DNA from 2 places in the Staphylococcus parequorum genome. Region 2 is predicted to be linked to the other one. Evidence: a T-box and tRNA genes for the amino acid it is inferred to sense, from the RefSeq annotation. Region 2 holds a T-box; the other holds one or more tRNA genes.
The links. The T-box of region 2 lies ahead of serS (serine--tRNA ligase). A T-box ahead of a tRNA ligase gene usually reads a tRNA of that ligase, here a tRNA-Ser.
Positions count from the first base shown of each region.

Region 1: it encodes a tRNA-Ser, which carries the amino acid that the T-box ahead of serS (serine--tRNA ligase) is inferred to sense. The anticodon was not compared.

Region 1 is NZ_CP150682.1:2,303,346-2,313,097, forward strand. Features, by position in the region: gene AAA453_RS11290 (1,4-dihydroxy-2-naphthoate polyprenyltransferase) at 1-365, shown strand, start outside; gene AAA453_RS11295 (GNAT family N-acetyltransferase) at 483-1,040, opposite strand; gene AAA453_RS11300 (TM2 domain-containing protein) at 1,216-1,428, shown strand; gene AAA453_RS11305 (GlsB/YeaQ/YmgE family stress response membrane protein) at 2,144-2,392, opposite strand; gene arsC (arsenate reductase (thioredoxin)) at 2,904-3,299, opposite strand; gene arsB (arsenite efflux transporter membrane subunit ArsB) at 3,318-4,610, opposite strand; gene AAA453_RS11320 (ArsR/SmtB family transcription factor) at 4,610-4,924, opposite strand; gene AAA453_RS11325 (ArsR/SmtB family transcription factor) at 5,081-5,401, shown strand; gene AAA453_RS11330 (permease) at 5,491-6,375, shown strand; gene AAA453_RS11335 (alcohol dehydrogenase) at 6,389-6,523, shown strand; tRNA gene AAA453_RS11340 (tRNA-Ser) at 6,727-6,815, opposite strand; tRNA gene AAA453_RS11345 (tRNA-Asn) at 6,818-6,892, opposite strand; gene AAA453_RS11350 (competence protein ComK) at 7,047-7,610, opposite strand; gene AAA453_RS11355 (IDEAL domain-containing protein) at 7,863-8,081, shown strand; gene AAA453_RS11360 (lipoate--protein ligase) at 8,181-9,170, opposite strand; gene AAA453_RS11365 (YkvS family protein) at 9,371-9,556, shown strand; gene AAA453_RS11370 (CPBP family glutamic-type intramembrane protease) at 9,563-9,752, shown strand, end outside.
Region 2 is NZ_CP150682.1:260,753-270,504, forward strand. Features, by position in the region: gene gyrB (DNA topoisomerase (ATP-hydrolyzing) subunit B) at 1-1,440, shown strand, start outside; gene gyrA (DNA gyrase subunit A) at 1,476-4,181, shown strand; gene AAA453_RS01245 (NAD(P)H-hydrate dehydratase) at 4,252-5,064, opposite strand; gene hutH (histidine ammonia-lyase) at 5,469-6,977, shown strand; T-box leader at 7,041-7,235, shown strand; gene serS (serine--tRNA ligase) at 7,303-8,586, shown strand; gene AAA453_RS01260 (AzlC family ABC transporter permease) at 8,915-9,610, shown strand; gene AAA453_RS01265 (AzlD domain-containing protein) at 9,607-9,752, shown strand, end outside.

The DNA.
Region 1 (9,752 bases), 830 kb from region 2:
TAACAATCGGTTTAATCAATATGGCTAATAATATTCGTGACCGTGTTAAAGATAAAGAAAGTGGTCGTAAGACATTACCTATTTTATTAGGTAAAAATAACTCTATACGCTTCTTAGCATTAATGTACATTGTCGCGTATGCATTAGTTATCTATATTACGTTCTTCCAACCTGGTGGTTCAATTTTCTTTTTACTTGCTTTACTGTCATTCCCGCTACCTATCAAGGCTGTACGTAGATTCAAAAAGAATGACACGCCAGCAACTATGATGCCAGCAATGGCTGCAACAGGAAAAACGAACACATTCTTCGGTCTACTGTATGCACTTGGTATTTATATTAGTGCTCTGCTCGGTGGTATTTAATATATTTCTCAACAAACAACTTTAACCAAGCAATCAAATAAAGTAAGTATTACTTTTTCGATCTTCATACTCATGAAGATCGATTTTTTTACTTTTTAAACGAATAAAAATAAAAGCTCAGGCTTTTACATGAACCATGTGATAATGCATATGACCATATAAATCAAATTCACTTGTAGGTTGGAACCCTAATTTTTTATAAACATGTAACGCTCCATCATTGAGTAAATCACAATTTAAGCTCCATTTTTCTTCTGGATACGTCTCTAATACATGTTTAATTAATTTAGTAGCGACACCTTGCCCTCTGAATTCTGGAAAGGTAGCAACAGTTTCTATATACCATTCATCATCATTAGCTTCTTTCATTGGCATCGGCGTTCCATAAACTCTAATATCTTCATCTAATTCCATATCTAACCAAGCCTTTTCAAGCTCTAACTCTTTATCACCAGGGTATGCAATTAAGCAACCTGCAATTTCACCATCGATTTCGTATATCCAAGTGTTACTATAATGGCCTCTATATTGTACATCCACCATACTTTGTTCCATAATTTTTAGTAATCTCTCTTTTTCAGTATATTCCACTAAGTCAATGTCTAATTGACTCCAAATGATATAACATAATTTTGCAATTTCATGCTTATCGTTAGGTTTAGCTTTTCTAATCATTTGTATGCTCCTTATTATGTTTATTTAACTATATTATATATGAATTAAATAAAAAGTTCGAAACAATAATTGGCTTTTTACGAGAATTCGTTTTTCATTAATTGTTTTCGATTGTTGAATCGCTTAATATAAGAGATAATTAAGATAATAATTTTAAAATGAAAGGACTAGACATATGAAAGTAAATAAAGTCATTTACGTTATACTTGCATTTATACTCGGTTGGTGTGGCATTCATAAATTTTACTCAAATCAACTTTTACAAGGTATTGTACATTTAGTGTTCTTTTGGACAGGCATTCCATACGTTATCGCTATCATTAGTGGTATCATTACGATTTTCTTTAACAAAGCAGATGAAGACGGTCTTATTTCTTTTGGAAAATAAGCATTATTTTATTAAAAGTTAAAAATTTTTCTATTTTCTCCAATATTCCATCGAAAATTGGGTAAAGAAACTATACAGCAAATTAAGGAAATTTGAATTGTAACTTAGGAGGATTAATAATGAAAAATATTATATCACGTGTTTTCAGATCTGTAGTAGTAGGCTTTATTATAAAAGGAATCAAAAACTTAATAAGTAAAAAATAGATTTCACATACATTGAAGTTTACGAAAAAATAAAAAAAGCTAATCGTTTCTAAAATAGAAAACGGTTAGCTTTTTTATTTGTACAAAGACGTATCAATATTATCAAAATTTAAAAAACACCCACCAAATGGTGAGTAACAGAGTGTCGACAAAATCTATGACTTTGTTGGCAGTTTTTTGTGCACGCTTTCCGCGGGCACTGTCTCAGCCTGTAGTCTTCGACTAGTGCTTTCCCGCAGGAGTCGGCCCAAATCACTACTGTTTTTAAAACAAAAACAATATCATCAATTACAATTATTCATTGACTGCATTCATATAAAAGCAAAAACACAAAATAAATATATAATTGAAGTAGAAAAAATATTTATTCCATTTCATGTAAGAATTAAACAATGAAATGAATGAACAAATATCCCCTCAAGGAATAGTATCTATTAAAAAAACCAAATGCTTTATAGCAAATGGTTTGTCTAAGTACTAACACCCACCAAATGGTGAGTGGTTATATACTATTTTCTAATTGCTTTCATAATAAGTGAAACAATTAGGATTAATACGATTGCCCCGATTAATGCTGGTAAGATTGGAACGCCACCTAAAACTGGACCCCAAGTGCCTAATAATCTACTACCTATAGCTGAACCGATTAAACCTGCAATAATATTACCAATAATTCCACCTGGAATATCTTTACCTAAAATTGCGCCGGCTAACCAACCGATTAAACCGCCTACTATAATCATAATAATAAAGCCCATATATATCTCTCCTATTTTCTTAATTTACCACATTGCATAGCTTACCACTTTTTTTGTTTGTATACAACATCACAAACAATATTTATTGTAAAAACAAAAGAATTTTGCAACACTTTCCATAAATGACCTATCTTCAAATCTGCTATAGAGGCGTTTTATAATATTTTTATGTTTTTTTTACAACATCAAGTATATTAATCATGCAATATCTTGAGTTAAAATCAAAAAATTATTGCCTCGTATTATTGGTAAAGATCTAAGCATATCTAATTTTTATAATCTTATTGCTTATAATATACTTTTTCCCTAGTTAGTTCTTAAAAAACATTACTATTATTTAAAACTTAAATTCCTATCTACTGTAATTATTAATACATCGCTATTTTGACATAAAAAAACTTCAAAGTTTTCACTTTTAGTGTCTACTTTGAAGGTTTTTATTATTTTTCTGATTTATTTCATACTCATTTTTAAGTTTTTCATTTAAAAATAACAAAATAAATTTAAATGCTTATAGTTCATTAAATCGTTTAATTGTATCGCCTATTTCATCTCTTACACGTTGAAATTCTGACCATGCTTTACCTGCTGGATCATCAAAGCCCCAATGTTCTTTTTTTACATTAGGTGGGATAACTGGACAATTATCATCAGCATCACTACAAAGTGTAACAACGAGGTCCGACTGTTTTAAAATATTACTATCAATCATATCGGATGTATGATTTGAAATATCAATGTTTACTTCTTTCATCGCTTCTATCGCCTTGGGGTTTACGCCATGCGTTTCGATACCTGCTGAGTAAACATTCCATTCTTCGCCGAGTATTTCTCTTCCCCAGCCTTCAGCTATTTGACTACGACAAGAATTACCAGTACATATAAAGTAAATTGTTTTTTTATTCATCTATTACTACCTCTCTTTTTAGAAAATAATTAGTGTTAAATATAAACCTAATAGGGTTACAAATAAAACAGGGATTGTGATAATAATTCCTGTTTTGAAATATACACCCCAAGATATTTTCACTCCTTTTTGAGTTAACACGTGTAACCAAAGAAGTGTGGCTAAAGAGCCGATTGGTGTTATTTTAGGTCCTAAATCAGATCCAATAATGTTGGCATAAATCATGCCTTCTTTTAATAATCCTGTGGCACTCGATTGACCAATTGCTATTGCATCTATTAATACAGTTGGCATGTTGTTCATAATGGATGAAAGAAATGCAGCTATAAAGCCCATGCCCATGATACTACTAAACAAACCGTAACTTGAAACATTTGTTAGTACATCTCCAAGTAAAGTCGTAATGCCGACATTCTTCAAACCAAAAACGACGAGATACATACCAATGGAGAATAAAACAATATTCCATGGCGCACCTTTAATTACTTGTTTCGTATGTACCGCTTTAGATTTACGCGCTAATAATACAAATATTAAAGCAATGATACCAGCTATAATAGATACTGGAATATTTATAAACTCGCTTATTAAATAACCAACGAGTAAGAAAGCAAGTACGATCCACGAGATGTTAAAAAGTTTTTTATCTTTAATCGCTTCTCTTGGTTCTCTGATATTTACTTCGTTAAATTTGCCAGGAATAGATTTTCTAAAATACAACCATAAAACAAGAATGCTTGCAATTAACGAGAATAAATTAGGTATGATCATTTTACTGAAATATTCAATAAAACCTATATCGAAATAATCCGCAGAAACTATATTAACTAAATTACTAACAATAAGTGGTAATGAGGTTGTATCTGCAATAAAACCACTAGCAATGATAAATGGAAATATTGCTTTTTTATCAAAGCCTAAATTACGTACCATTGCTAATACAATAGGTGTAAGTATTAAAGCTGCACCATCATTTGCGAAGAAGGCTGCTACAACTGAACCCAAGAGCATGATAAAGATAAACATCTTCAAGCCATTACCCTTTGATGCTCTAACCATATGTATAGCAGACCACTCAAAGAACCCAATTTCATCTAATATGAGTGAAATTAGAATAACAGCAACAAACGTTAAGGTCGCATTCCAAACGATTCCAGTAACTTCCAGTACATCTGAAAAGCTCACAACGCCGGTGATTATAGCAACTACAGCACCTATTAATGCAGTAATACCAATATCTAAACCTTTAGGCTGCCAAATAACAAAAATTAACGTTAATACAAAGATTGTGATTGCTAATATCGTCATCATTAACACTCACCTGACTTCATATCTTTACAAACACATAATTCATTTGTAGTATTTATTAGATTTAAACTTTGATTAATTTGTTCAAATACATCGTGGTTAAGCTGATACATGCGCTTATTCCCCTTTTTTCGTGTAGTAATTAACTCACACTCTACTAACGATTTCATATGATGACTTAACGTTGGCTGAGAAAATTGAAAATGTTCCAATACATCACATGCACATAACTCACCACAAGAAAGTAAATCCAAAATTTCTAACCTACTAGGGTCAGATAAAACTTTTAATACGATCGATATTTCTTTATATGACACGTTTATCTCCCCTCTCACAAGTACATAGAATATCATCTATATAGATGGTTGTCTATATGATATTAATAATGTTATAAATTGAAATTTGAAATAATCGTCATGATATATTATAATTAATACATCAAAAAAAATTGATTAATTAGAAAGGTGTAACTTATGAACATTATAAAAAATACGAATCATTTAAATGAAGATGACAAATTAACCTATTATGAAAATATGTTCAACGCACTCGCTGACAAAAACCGCTTAAAAATACTTAATCAAATTAGTCAGAGCCCTAATAAATCACTATGTGTATGTGACTTAGAAGCGCTATTAGATTTAAAACAATCTAAACTTTCTTATCATTTAAAAAAATTAGTCGATGCACAGATTTTAATTCTTGAAAAGCACGGTACATGGAACTACTACAAAATCAACGAAGCACAAATCCAAGTCGTATTAACTGAAGATACTTGCTGTAACATATTGTAGTTTTCACCTTATTTCACATTGTATTAATCAACTTTTTTTGATTAATACATCAATAAAAGTTGATTAATATATTTAGAGGAGCTTCACTAATGACAGAGTTAATCTTTGAATTCATCAAAACATTTTTAATGTTATTTTTTGAATTGTTATCACTATTTATAATTGTAAGTTTTATCGTAAGTTTAATTCAACAACTCGTTTCGGAAGATAAAATACGAAGACTGTTGAGCAAACCTAACAAAGCAACAAACTATGTATTGGGTATGGCTTTTGGAGCTATTACACCGTTTTGTTCTTGTTCCACTATTCCTATTCTTGCCGGATTATTAAACTCAAAAGTTCCATTTGGTCCAGCTATGAGTTTCTTAATCGCTTCCCCACTCATGAATCCACTCATGATATTTATGCTTTGGCTTCTATTAGGTTGGAAAGTTGCTGTTGTTTATTTTATTGTCTTAGCATTTTTCAGTATTTTAACAGGTCTTGTATTTTCAAAAATGAATCTGGCAGAGAGTTATAAAGGCGTTACTGTTAAAGGCGATGGTTTCTTCTCAAATAAATCGGGATCTCGTGTTAAGCAAGCGTTAAATGATGCTTGGGCTTTCCTATATCCAATGTTGCCTTATTTAATTATTGGTGTATTTATAGGAGCATTTATTTATGGATTTATTCCTGAAGCATTTATAACTCAATATGCAAGTGGCGATGGTATTATCTCAGTTGTTATTGCTTCTGTTATTGGTATTCCAATGTATATCAGACCAGAAACAATGCTGCCTATAGCTGAAGCATTAGTATCTAAAGGCATGTCATTAGGTACGGTGGTGGCGTTAATTATAGGTGGTGCAGGCGCAAGTATTCCTGAAGTCATATTGTTATCCAAATTATTTAAAAAGAAATTTGTAATATCTTTTATTATAGCAATTTTAGGCGTAGCAATTGCTACTGGTCTAATTGTTAACTTAATTATTTAAGGAGGTGTAGTAATTGGGTATCAAAGATGCATTAAAAAAATTAAAACCACAAGAACAATCATGTTGTTCAGTAGAAATTGAAGAACATACGGATAAAAAAGAAGAAAATAACGAAAAAAAAGAAGAAGACAATAAAAATTGTTGCTAGTTTTCTCAAGTTTTAAAAATTAAAAAAACGTACACCCAAGGAATCTTCCATAAAATCAGAAGATTCCTTGGGTTACATATATCTATTACTCACTTTAATATTATTAAATAATAATTTATGGATTTACAAATTTTAAAGTTTCAAAACAAAAAATACCGAAATCCTGTTAAGGACTTCGGTATTAAAAATCTTGTTTTTATTAACGGAAACGGAGAGATTCGAACTCTCGCGCCGCTTGCGCGACCTACACCCTTAGCAGGGGCGCCTCTTCAGCCAACTTGAGTACGTTTCCAATGGCTCCACAGGTAGGACTCGAACCTACGACCGATCGGTTAACAGCCGATAGCTCTACCACTGAGCTACTGTGGAATAATTGATATCTCAATCAAGCACAAATACTATTATATCAACTACAGAGAAATTTTCAAGTACCTTTAGCAAAAAAATATGCGGAATATTTACACTAAATTAATATAATATTCCACATATGACATTTTTACATTTATATTTCAGAAATGTTTTGCTATTTATTTTCAAATAGAGAATATTTTGCTAATGCTTCATAAATATTTAATTGTGGTTTCGTATAGTCTATAGGAGATTCAGGATCAAAAGTAGCCACCCTAGCTGCTCTATCCATCATATAGTAATAATATATGCCATTTAAGTATTGATGATGCATACTGTGCGCTGAAATATTAACAACTATAGTTTGGTTATCGACAAATGTGACTTTACATTTTTTATCTTTTAAAGCTCTTATCGTTTGTACATAATGAATATTAATCCAAGTGTTTTCTTCTTTTCGGTCTGAATGTGTAGGAAAAAAGTAAGTAGGAAATAATGGAGTGAATAAAATTGGGGGTTTACTATTAATGCCAGTAATTCTCATTGTGTCTTCTTTTTTAAATACATAACTACTACCATAAAATCTACATGAACGATCTATAATTTTATGTGTCCGTTCCTTTACGATATCACGCTCCTCTTTGTACTTTAATACACAAGTACCTTCATTTAGTCCTATAGATAAATTACATGGTTGAAGAACCATATCACCTTTTTTAATAATGTATTGTTGAATCATAGCTGACGCCTCCTTAAAACTTATGGTGATACTCAAATAATATAACACAAAGATTTTAAAATCAACTTATATAATAAAATATTTTATAAGTTTCCTACAATTGATTTTCAGTTATTATACTTTTGCATTTTCTTATTTTTTGAAAAGTTGCAAATTACACTTATATTTTCGGAAAAGTCTGACTATTTATTGATTTCAAAAATAAAAGGCTGTATACTATATGTAAATATAGATAGAGGGGCTGTGTTGAAAATGAAAAACAATACAAATGTTAAATACAATTCATTAGAATCTTTTGTATCAACGATTAATGATTTAGGTATTGAGTTAATCATTGATGAGTCGTTAAGAAATGTCCGTAAACAGCAGTTAGAACACCTCATTGACCACGCACTTAAGAATAAAAACGAGCAGGATTTCAAACGATATACTGAAGAATACAGAAACCTGGAGGAATTTCTCGTTGGATAATTTAATAGATTGTTATTTAAAATAAGGTCTATTCCCTACTTACACCAATAAGTTAGAGAATAGACCTTTTTGAGTTTTATGCTTATTAATAACACTTACTTATGACATTAATCTAATGAGTTCATGGCGGTCGATATCGCCAAAATAATGATAAATATCGTAGTTTGAAAATGCTTCTTCAATACTATCAAATTCGTGTAACGTACCTTCTAATGCTTTTTCAAGTTCTGTAATATCACCTTCACCAAAGAAATCTCCAAAAATTCTTGCATGCTCAATACGACCTTGTTTAACATCTAATTTAATTTGAACGAAGCCTTTTTCAAACTTCTCTTCTCTTTCAAAGTTATATTTTGGATTTCTACCATAATTCCAATCCCAAGTACGATATTTCTCGTTACTCAATTTTTCAATATTTTTCCAATCTTCATCTGTGAGTTGATACGTTTCGACTTGATTTGCTTCTCCAAAAATAGTTTTTAAGATAATTTCTTTAAAGTCATCAATATCAATAGGTTCTTCAAGAAATTCTGAAATATTTGCGACTCTACTACGTACAGATTTAATTCCTTTAGATTTAATTTTTGCAGGATTTACTTTTAATGCATTCTGAACTTCGCTCAATTCACTATTTAACATTAATGTCCCATGGCTAAACATACGCTCTTTCACTTTTACCATAGCATTACCTGAAATTTTAGCTTTACCTACTTGAATATCATTTCTACCAGTCATTTCAGCATCAACACCCAACGATTTTAATGCTTCAACAATTGGTTCAGTGAATTTTTTGAAATTATGGAAACTGTTACCATCATCATCTGTTATGAAACTGAAGTTTAAATTACCTTCATCATGGTAAACAGCACCCCCACCTGAGATACGTCTCACAACATCAATATTATGTGCATCAATATATGGTTTGTTAACTTCTTCAATCGTATTTTGGTTTTTACCAATTATAATAGACGGTCTATTCACATAAAATAGAAAATAGCTGTCGTCTTTCGGCATATTTTTTAAAACATATTCTTCCATTGCTAAATTTAATGTTGGATCTGTAATATCATTATTATTAATAAACTTCATCTATTGCACTCCTTTTCCCTATAAATATACCCTTATCTTATTTATGCTATATTTCCTCTAAAAATGCCAATCATTTACTTTAAATATGATAAAAAGTTTCAAAATCGGCTTATATCACACAATTTAATGGTTATTTGTTTATTTGTCCTAATTTTTTTTGTATAATACTATCTAGTTAGCATTTCTAGGGAGGACTAAAAATGACTGTTGCAGAAGTTGGAAATATAGTAGAATTTTATGATGGTTTAAAAGGCCGTGTAGAAAAAATTAATGATAATTCAGTAATTGTTGACTTAACAATTATGGAAAATTTCAATGATTTAGACTTGCCTGAAAAAACCGTTATTAATCATAAGCGATATACAATCGTTGAACAAGAAGGATAGTAAAAAATGCATAGAATTTCAAAGGCTTTAATCTGGTTTCTTTTAAGCTTTATTGTATTCCACATCATCCTCTTCATTATGTGGGGAGAAAAACAAGAGTATTGGTATTTATATACTGGCATTATGCTTATAGCTGGTATTAGTTATATCTTTTATCAAAGAGATATAGAATCTAAGAGATTACTTACTTCTCTAG
Region 2 (9,752 bases):
GGAGAAACTGATGAGGCTTCTGGTACGGTAATTCGTTTTAAAGCGGATTCTGAAATATTCACTGAAACTACAGAATATCACTATGAAACGTTACAACAACGTACAAGAGAGCTTGCTTTCTTGAATAAAGGTATTTCAATTACGTTAAGAGATGAACGTGAAGAGGAAGTTAGAGAAGACTCTTATCGCTATGAAGGTGGTATTAAATCTTACGTAGAAATGTTGAATGAAACGAAAGAACCACTTCATGATGAACCGATTTATGTACATGAATCAAAAGATGATATTGAGGTTGAAATCGCATTACAGTATAACAAAGGTTATGCAACTAACTTATTAACATATGCGAATAACATCCACACATACGAAGGTGGTACACATGAAGAAGGATTCAAACGTGCCCTTTCTCGTGTGCTAAACAGCTATGGTATAAACAGTAAAATAATCAAAGAAGATAAAGAGCGACTTTCAGGTGAGGATACACGTGAAGGTTTAACAGCGGTCGTGTCTATCAAACATAGTGATCCACAATTTGAGGGACAAACTAAGACGAAACTTGGTAACTCAGAAGTGCGTCAAGTCGTTGATAAATTATTCTCTGAACTATTTGAAAGATTCTTATACGAAAATCCACAAGTCGGACGTATTGTCGTTGAGAAAAGTATTATGGCATCACATGCACGTCTTGCAGCTAAAAAAGCACGTGAAGTGACACGTCGTAAATCTGCTTTGGAAATCTCAAGTCTACCTGGTAAACTTGCAGACTGTTCTAGTAAAGATCCGTCTCGAAGTGAAATTTTTATCGTCGAGGGTGACTCTGCCGGAGGGTCTACAAAATCAGGCCGTGATTCAGAAACACAAGCGATTTTACCGTTACGTGGTAAGATTTTAAACGTTGAGAAAGCACGATTAGATAGAATACTAAATAACAATGAAATTCGTTCAATGATTACTGCTTTTGGTACAGGAATTGGCGGAGAATTTGATTTAAGTAAAGCACGTTATCACAAGATTGTCCTTATGACAGATGCCGATGTCGATGGCGCGCACATTAGAACATTGCTTTTAACATTCTTCTATCGCTTTATGAGACCGTTATTAGAAGCGGGATACGTGTATATTGCGCAACCACCACTTTTCAAATTGACGCAAGGTAAACAAAAATATTACGTGTTTAACGAACGTGAATTAGATAAGCTTAAAGAAGAACTAGACCCAAGTCCAAAATGGTCGATTTCACGTTACAAAGGTCTCGGTGAAATGAATGCGGATCAATTGTGGGAAACTACAATGAATCCTGAACACAGAGCGTTACTACAAGTATCACTAGATGATGCGATAGAAGCAGACCAAGTATTTGAAATGTTGATGGGCGATGTTGTTGAGAATCGTAGACAGTTTATTGAAGATAACGCAGTCTATGCGAACTTAGATTTCTAATACAATGAACTGAATTTTTGAAGGAGGATATCTTGATGGCTGAACTACCTGAATCAAGAATTAATGAACGAAATATAACCAATGAAATGCGCGAATCGTTCTTAGATTATGCGATGAGCGTTATTGTCTCACGTGCTTTGCCAGACGTTAGAGATGGATTAAAACCAGTACATCGACGTATATTATACGGATTACATGAACAAGGTATGACACCTGACAAATCATATAAAAAATCTGCACGTATCGTTGGGGACGTAATGGGTAAATATCACCCACACGGTGACTCATCGATTTATGAAGCAATGGTAAGAATGGCGCAGGACTTCAGCTATCGATATCCTTTAATTGATGGTCAAGGTAACTTTGGTTCAATGGATGGTGATGGTGCTGCTGCGATGCGTTATACAGAAGCACGTATGTCTAAAATCACGCTTGAAATGTTGAGAGACCTTAACAAAAATACAATTGATTTCATAGATAACTATGATGGTAATGAAAGAGAGCCGTCAGTCTTACCATCAAGGTTCCCGAACTTATTAGTTAACGGTGCTTCGGGTATTGCTGTTGGTATGGCTACTAATATTCCACCGCATAACTTAACAGAAGTTATTAACGGCGTATTAAGTTTAAGTTATAACCCTGACATCACTATTTCTGAATTAATGGAAGATGTCCAAGGTCCTGATTTCCCTACAGGCGCTTTAATTCTTGGTAAAAGTGGCATCCGTCGTGCATTTGAAACTGGACGTGGTTCAGTTATAATGCGTTCTCGTGCTGAAATAGAAGAGCGCGGTGGCGGACGTCAACGTATCGTAGTGACTGAAGTACCTTATCAAGTCAATAAAGCGCGTATGATAGAAAAAATCGCTGAATTAGCTCGAGATAAAAAGATAGAAGGTATTACAGATTTACGTGATGAAACAAGTTTACGTACAGGTGTACGTGTCGTAATTGATGTTCGTAAAGACGCAAACGCAAGTGTTGTTCTAAATAACTTGTATAAACAAACGCCATTACAAACATCATTTGGTGTAAACATGATTGCATTGGTAAATGGTAGACCGAGACTTATCACGCTTAAAGAAGCATTGGTTGAATACTTAGATCATCAAAAAATAGTTGTAAGAAGACGTACTGAATACAACTTGAAAAAAGCATTAGACCGTGCACATATTTTAGAAGGTTTAAGAATTGCACTGGATCATATTGATGAAATCATTAGAGTAATACGTGAATCAGATAACGACAAAATTGCGATGGCAAGCTTGCAAGAGCAATTTAAGTTAACTGAACGCCAAGCGCAAGCAATATTAGATATGCGTTTAAGACGTTTAACTGGTTTAGAACGCGATAAGATTGAATCAGAATACAATGATTTAATTGCTTATATTGAAGAGTTAAAAGCAATTCTTGCAGATGAAGAAAAGCTTTTACAAATCGTGCGTGATGAACTCATTGATGTTCGTGATCGTTTTGGTGACGAACGTAAAACTGAAATTCAACTTGGTGGCCTTGATAATATTGAGGATGAAGACTTAATCCCTGAAGAACAAATTGTTATTACATTAAGTCATAATAACTATATTAAACGTCTACCTGTTTCAACATATAGATCACAACACCGTGGTGGTCGTGGTGTACAAGGTATGAATACGCTCGAAGAAGACTTCGTTAGCCAACTTGTAACGTTAAGCACGCATGATCACGTTTTATTCTTTACGAATAAAGGTCGTGTTTATAAACTTAAAGGTTATGAAGTACCAGAACTCTCACGTCAGTCTAAAGGTATTCCAGTAGTCAATGCCATAGAGTTAGATAGTGATGAATCTATCAGTACAATGATTGCCGTTAAAGATTTAGAAAGTGAAGAAGATTACCTTGTATTTGCAACACTGAAAGGTAGAGTTAAACGTTCTGCGTTAAGCAACTTCTCACGCATAAACAGAAACGGTAAGATTGCTATCAACTTTAAAGATGATGATGAATTGATTGCAGTACGTCTTACAGACGGTGAAACTGATATTCTTATCGGTACTGCGCATGCGTCATTAATTCGCTTCCACGAAACTGCATTACGTCCACTTGGTCGTACAGCAGCAGGTGTGAAAGGTATTACGCTTAGAGAAGGCGATAAAGTTGTCGGCTTAGATGTTACTAAAGCGGAACAAGATGATGAAATCCTAGTCGTTACTGAAAATGGTTACGGTAAACGTACACCTGTAGGAGATTACAGATTATCAAACCGTGGTGGTAAAGGTATTAAGACTGCTACGATTACTGAGCGTAATGGTAATATTGTTTGTATAACATCAGTCACAGGAGAAGAAGACTTGATGGTTGTCACAAACTCTGGTGTTATTATTCGTATTGATGTAAATGACATTTCACAAAATGGTCGTGCAGCCCAAGGTGTGAGATTAATCAAATTAGATGATAATCAATTTGTATCTACTGTAGCTATAGTAAACGAAGAAGATGAAGAAGAAGTTGAAGCAACTGAAGAATCTGGAACAACTGAATCAGGTTTAACAAATGCCCAAACAACGGATTCTGAATCACAAGATGCGTCATCAAGTGATGAAGCGGTTGTAGAAGATAACACACCAGGTAATGGTATCCATACAGAAGTTGAAGATGACAACTCTGAAGAAGATGGCCGTAAAGAAGTAAGAGAAGACTTTATGGATCGTGTTAACGAAGATATCGATAATGCAGATAGCGACGACAACGAAGAAGAATAATCTTTGATTAAAGATAAATACACATATAAAAAGACCTACCTCACTAAGGTAGGTCTTTTTTCGTTATAAGTTAACTTTCTAATGATTTCATTGCATGTGGAATCTCGCTTATAAGTCTTGATGGTGGAACGACATACATTTTCTCTGCTAACTGTTCACCAATGAAGCTATGTGCGTATGTTGCACTTGTGACAGCTTCCTGAGTGTCATCAAATTGCCCGACGAAACTCGTAATCATTCCAGCTAGGGTGTCACCCATGCCTCCAGTCGCCATAGCAGGCGTACCGATTGGTAATTTATAATCTTTATCTTTGAAATAAATCTCCGTACCATGCATTTTCAGGACAATAGTTGCTCCGATACGATCTACCGCTTCACGATTGCGTTCATATGTTTGTTCCTCAATAGGAATACCACTTAAACGTTCCCATTCTTTTTGATGTGGTGTGAAAATGACATGACAAGCAGGTATTTCAGGTTTCAATTTACTGAAAATCGTTATAGCATCTCCATCTACGATTAGCGTTTGATGCGGTTGGATATTTTGTAGTAAGAATGTAATTGCGTTATTACCTTTGAAATCACAACCTAAGCCAGGACCGATTAAGATACAATCTGTGTTTTCAATCATTTTTGTTAACATTTTTGTATCATTAATATCAATAACCATTGCTTCAGGACAACGAGAATATAGTGCAGCATGGTTCGTTGGATGTGTAGCTACTGTTATTAGTCCACTGCCACTATAAACACATGCACGCGCTGCAAGCATAATCGCGCCACCTAAGTTAGCATTACCTCCAATTAAAAGGATTCTGCCATAATCACCTTTATGTGTATCATCTTCACGTTTAGGAATGCTTACCGATGATAAAGTTTCCATATTGAAACCTCCTTTTAAAATTCATGATAATTTAACGCTATTGATTTTTGAATAATATGCGTAAAAGTCAGAGTTTAAAATTACCAAAGTAATTATAAATCTACTTTAAAATCTTCAATTATGTGTGCAAAATATTGCTATCTATTGAAGTGTTTTTATTTTCGAAATTTTTAAACTGTTTTTTAATACAATAGAAAATAATAAACCCGCATTGCATTTAAGTCAATAGGTAAACCTGTTAAGAAATTATTAACTTTTCTAAAATGAAGATTAATGCTCCTTTACCCTATTAAAACAGTGATTTGATACCATGTTACGGATGTGTCAAAAGCTATTGTTCTGCTGAAAATGTAAGCGTATACTCGAATTAATCGAATTAAATTCATAAGTAGGGAGATGGAGAAATGACATTACAATTAAATGGAGAAATGCTTACAATTGAAGATATCAAGAAATTTTTATACGAGAAAGATACGGTGGAAGTGACTGAAGAAGCTTTTGAACGTGTAAAGCAGAGCCGTCAAACAGTAGAGAATATTATAGCGAATAAAGAGACAGTCTATGGTATTACAACAGGTTTTGGTTTGTTCAGTGATGTGCGTATTGATGAAGGGGAATATAATCAATTACAAGTGAATCTTATCCGTTCTCATGCGTGTGGTATGGGGGACCCATTTTCAGAGGAAGTGTCATTAGTGATGATGGTATTAAGATTAAATACCCTACTTAAAGGACATTCTGGTACTACAGTAGATTTAGTAGAACAGCTCGTATACTTCATTAATAATAGAATTGTGCCAGTAGTTCCTCAACAAGGCTCACTTGGTGCTTCTGGAGATTTAGCACCATTATCTCACTTAGCATTGGCCTTGATTGGAGAAGGTAACGTGTTTTACCAAGGTGAAGAGGTAGACAGTCGGTATGTCTTAAATAACTTGAAACGTAAACCACTAGAATTACAAGCAAAAGAAGGGCTAGCACTAATTAACGGTACACAGGCGATGACTGCCCAGGGTGTAATTAACTATATAGAAGCAGAGAGTCTAGGCTATCAAGCAGAATGGATTGCTTCACTTACACATCAAGCACTCAATGGTATTACAGATGCTTACAATGAAAAGGTACATAAAGCACGTAACTTCCAAGAACAAATTGATGTAGCTGCGCGTATGCTAGATTGGTTAGAAGGTTCTGAGTTAACAACGACACAAGGTGAAGTACGCGTGCAAGATGCTTATACTTTACGCTGTATCCCACAAATTCATGGGGCAAGTTTCCAAGTGTTCAATTATGTTAAAGAAAAACTAGAATTTGAAATGAATGCTGCAAATGATAATCCACTTATATTTGATGAAGATGATGAAACACTAGTGATATCAGGTGGTAATTTCCACGGACAACCGATTGCTTTTGCCTTAGATTTCTTAAAATTAGGAGTCAGCGAACTGGCTAATGTTTCAGAACGTCGACTAGAAAGACTTGTGAATCCACAATTGAATAATGGCTTACCTGCATTTTTAAGTCCACAACCAGGTTTACAAAGTGGTGCAATGATTATGCAATATGCGGCAGCAAGTTTAGTTTCAGAAAATAAAACACTTGCACATCCAGCCAGTGTCGATTCTATACCGTCGTCAGCGAATCAAGAAGATCATGTATCTATGGGAACGATCGCTTCTCGTCACGGTTATATGATGGTTGAGAATGCACGACGTGTCTTAGCGATAGAGACGATTATTGCATTACAAGCTGTAGAATATAAAGATATTGATAAGCTATCACCAAAAACGTATGAAAAATATCAAACGTTACGCCAAATCATACCTTCAATCACAGAAGATAGACAATTTCATAAAGATATCGCAGCGGTATCGCAATATTTACACGATACTGCGTATATGAATGAGATATAATAGACGTCAGCACTGTCACTCTTGAAAAATATAAGGTTATTTGCTATATTTAAAACAAGTTAATAAGTTATTGTTCGTAGGCTAAGTAGTATTAATTGTTTGGTTTCAGAGAACTTGTGGTTGGTGTGAACAAGTAATCAACGTTAGTGTGAATCTACCTACTATTAGAAGAACAATCGGCTTTGGCCGTTATTTATGGAGAGTGCAGCCTCATTAGGCTGTTAAATAGGGTGGCAACACGTAGACCACGTCCCTTGTAGAGGGGATGTGGTCTTTTTTGTGTTATTATCCAAACATTTTTAAAAATTGAAAGGATGAATGCGATATGTTAGACATTAAATTATTCCGTAACGAACCTGATTTAGTTAGAGAAAAAGTAACAAAGCGTGGTATGGATGTCCAAGTAGTTGACGATATTTTAGCATTAGATGAAAAACGTCGCCAATTAATTAGCCAAGCTGAAGAAATGAAAGCGCAACGTAACAAAGTAAGTGGAGAGATTGCTCAGAAAAAACGTAATAAAGAAAATGCAGATGACGTTATTGCAGAGATGCGTAAACTTGGAGATGAAATTAAAGTCTTAGATGACGATTTAAACCAAACAGACAGAGATCTTAATGATAAATTATCTCGTATTCCGAATATAATTCAAGATGATGTTCCTGTAGGCGCGTCAGATGAAGAAAACGTAGAACTTAAACGTTGGGGCACACCAAGAAACTTTGATTTTGAAGAAAAAGCACATTGGGATCTTGTAGAAGATTTAAAAATGGCTAACTTTGAACGTGGTGCTAAAGTATCAGGTGCTAGATTTGTCTTCTTAACTGGTGAAGGTGCACAATTAGAAAGAGCGTTAATGAACTATATGGTAACGAAACATACAACACAGCATGGTTATACAGAAATGATGGTACCACAATTAGTAAACGCTGATTCAATGTATGGAACAGGTCAATTACCTAAATTTGAAGAAGATTTATTCAAAATTGAAAAAGAAGGGCTGTACACAATTCCAACAGCTGAAGTACCGTTAACGAATTATTACCGTAATGAAATTATAGGTCCTGATGTCTTACCAGCTAAATTCACAGCACAATCAGCATGTTATCGTAGTGAAGCGGGTTCAGCCGGACGTGATACAAGAGGTCTGATTCGATTACATCAATTCGATAAAGTTGAAATGGTTCGTTTTGAAAAACCAGAAGATTCTTGGGATGCGCTTGAAGAAATGACAAATCATGCAGAAGCGATTTTAGAAGAACTTGTGCTACCTTATCGTCGTGTGAATCTGTGTACAGGTGACATTGGATTTGGAGCTAGTAAAACATATGACTTAGAAGTTTGGTTACCAAGCTATAATGATTATAAGGAAATTAGTTCATGTTCAAATATAACTGACTTCCAAGCGCGTCGTGCGAATATCCGTTTCAAACGTGATAAAAATGCTAAACCAGAATTAGTGCATACACTAAATGGTAGTGGGTTAGCAGTGGGACGTACATTTGCAGCAATCGTTGAAAACTATCAAAACGCAGATGGTTCTATTACAATACCTGATGCTTTAGTTCCATTTATGGGCGGTAAAACAGAGATCCGTCCTGTAAAATAAAATTAAATAAGTATGGCTAAAAGAGCGTAGCAAAGACCTTTGTTGCGCTCTTTATTTATATCGAGGTGGGGTAGGGGAGGGGTAAAATTAAGTGGATTTATAAAATTATGTAAGTAACATCAATGGTTTTTCATGTGAAAAATAACAGGTAAGTCTAAAATATTTCATAAGATTCAGAAAAGTTTAAAACGTTGATAAATAAGATTTTTAAAACAGAGGGTTGTCTTCCGTCACACAAACGGAATGCTAAAGTGATTGAATATAACGCCTAATTTATATTAAACTTAAGCTATTGTTTTTTAAAATTAAAAATGAAAGGAGTGAGGTAATGGAAGCGCATGTAACTTTTAAGCAAGGTGTGAAAGAATGTGTTCCTACATTATTAGGATACGCTGGGGTAGGGCTGTCTTTTGGAATTGTTGCTGTAGCCTCAGGATTTAGTTTGCTTGAAATTATCTTACTCTGCTTACTTGTATATGCTGGTGCTGCACAATTCATCATTTGTGCATTAGTCATCGCAGGTACACCGATTTCTGCGATTGTGTTAACAGCATTTATCGTAAATTCCAGAATGTTTCTACTAAGTATGACGCTTGCACCGAGTTACCAATCATACGGCTTATTAAATCGAATAGGACTTTCAACGCTTATTACAGATGAAACGTTTGGTGTAGCAATTACGCCACATCTTAAAGGAGAAAAAATTAACGATCGTTGGTTATATGGTTTAAATATCACAGCTTATTTGTTTTGGACATTTGCATGTGTTATTGGTGCTATATTTGGAAAATACATAAACAACCCAGAGACGTTAGGTTTAGATTTCGCTATTGCTGCGATGTTTATCTTTTTAGCTGTGTCACAGTTTGAATCAGTTCAACGCTCTCGCATCAAGACGTATTTTGTATTGATCATTACTGTAATTGTGATGATGCTTCTTCTAAGTCTCTTTATGCCGTCTTACGTGGCAATTATTCTTGCTTCTACGGTAGCAGCTGGACTCGGGGTGGTGATGGAACGATGACAACAACGACGCATATGCTTATTATTATTTTGCTTTGTGGTATTGTGACATGGTTTACACGGATTATACCGTTTTTACTTATATCTAAAATTAAACTATCTGAAAGAGTTGTAAAATGGTTGTCGTTTATACCAATCACGTT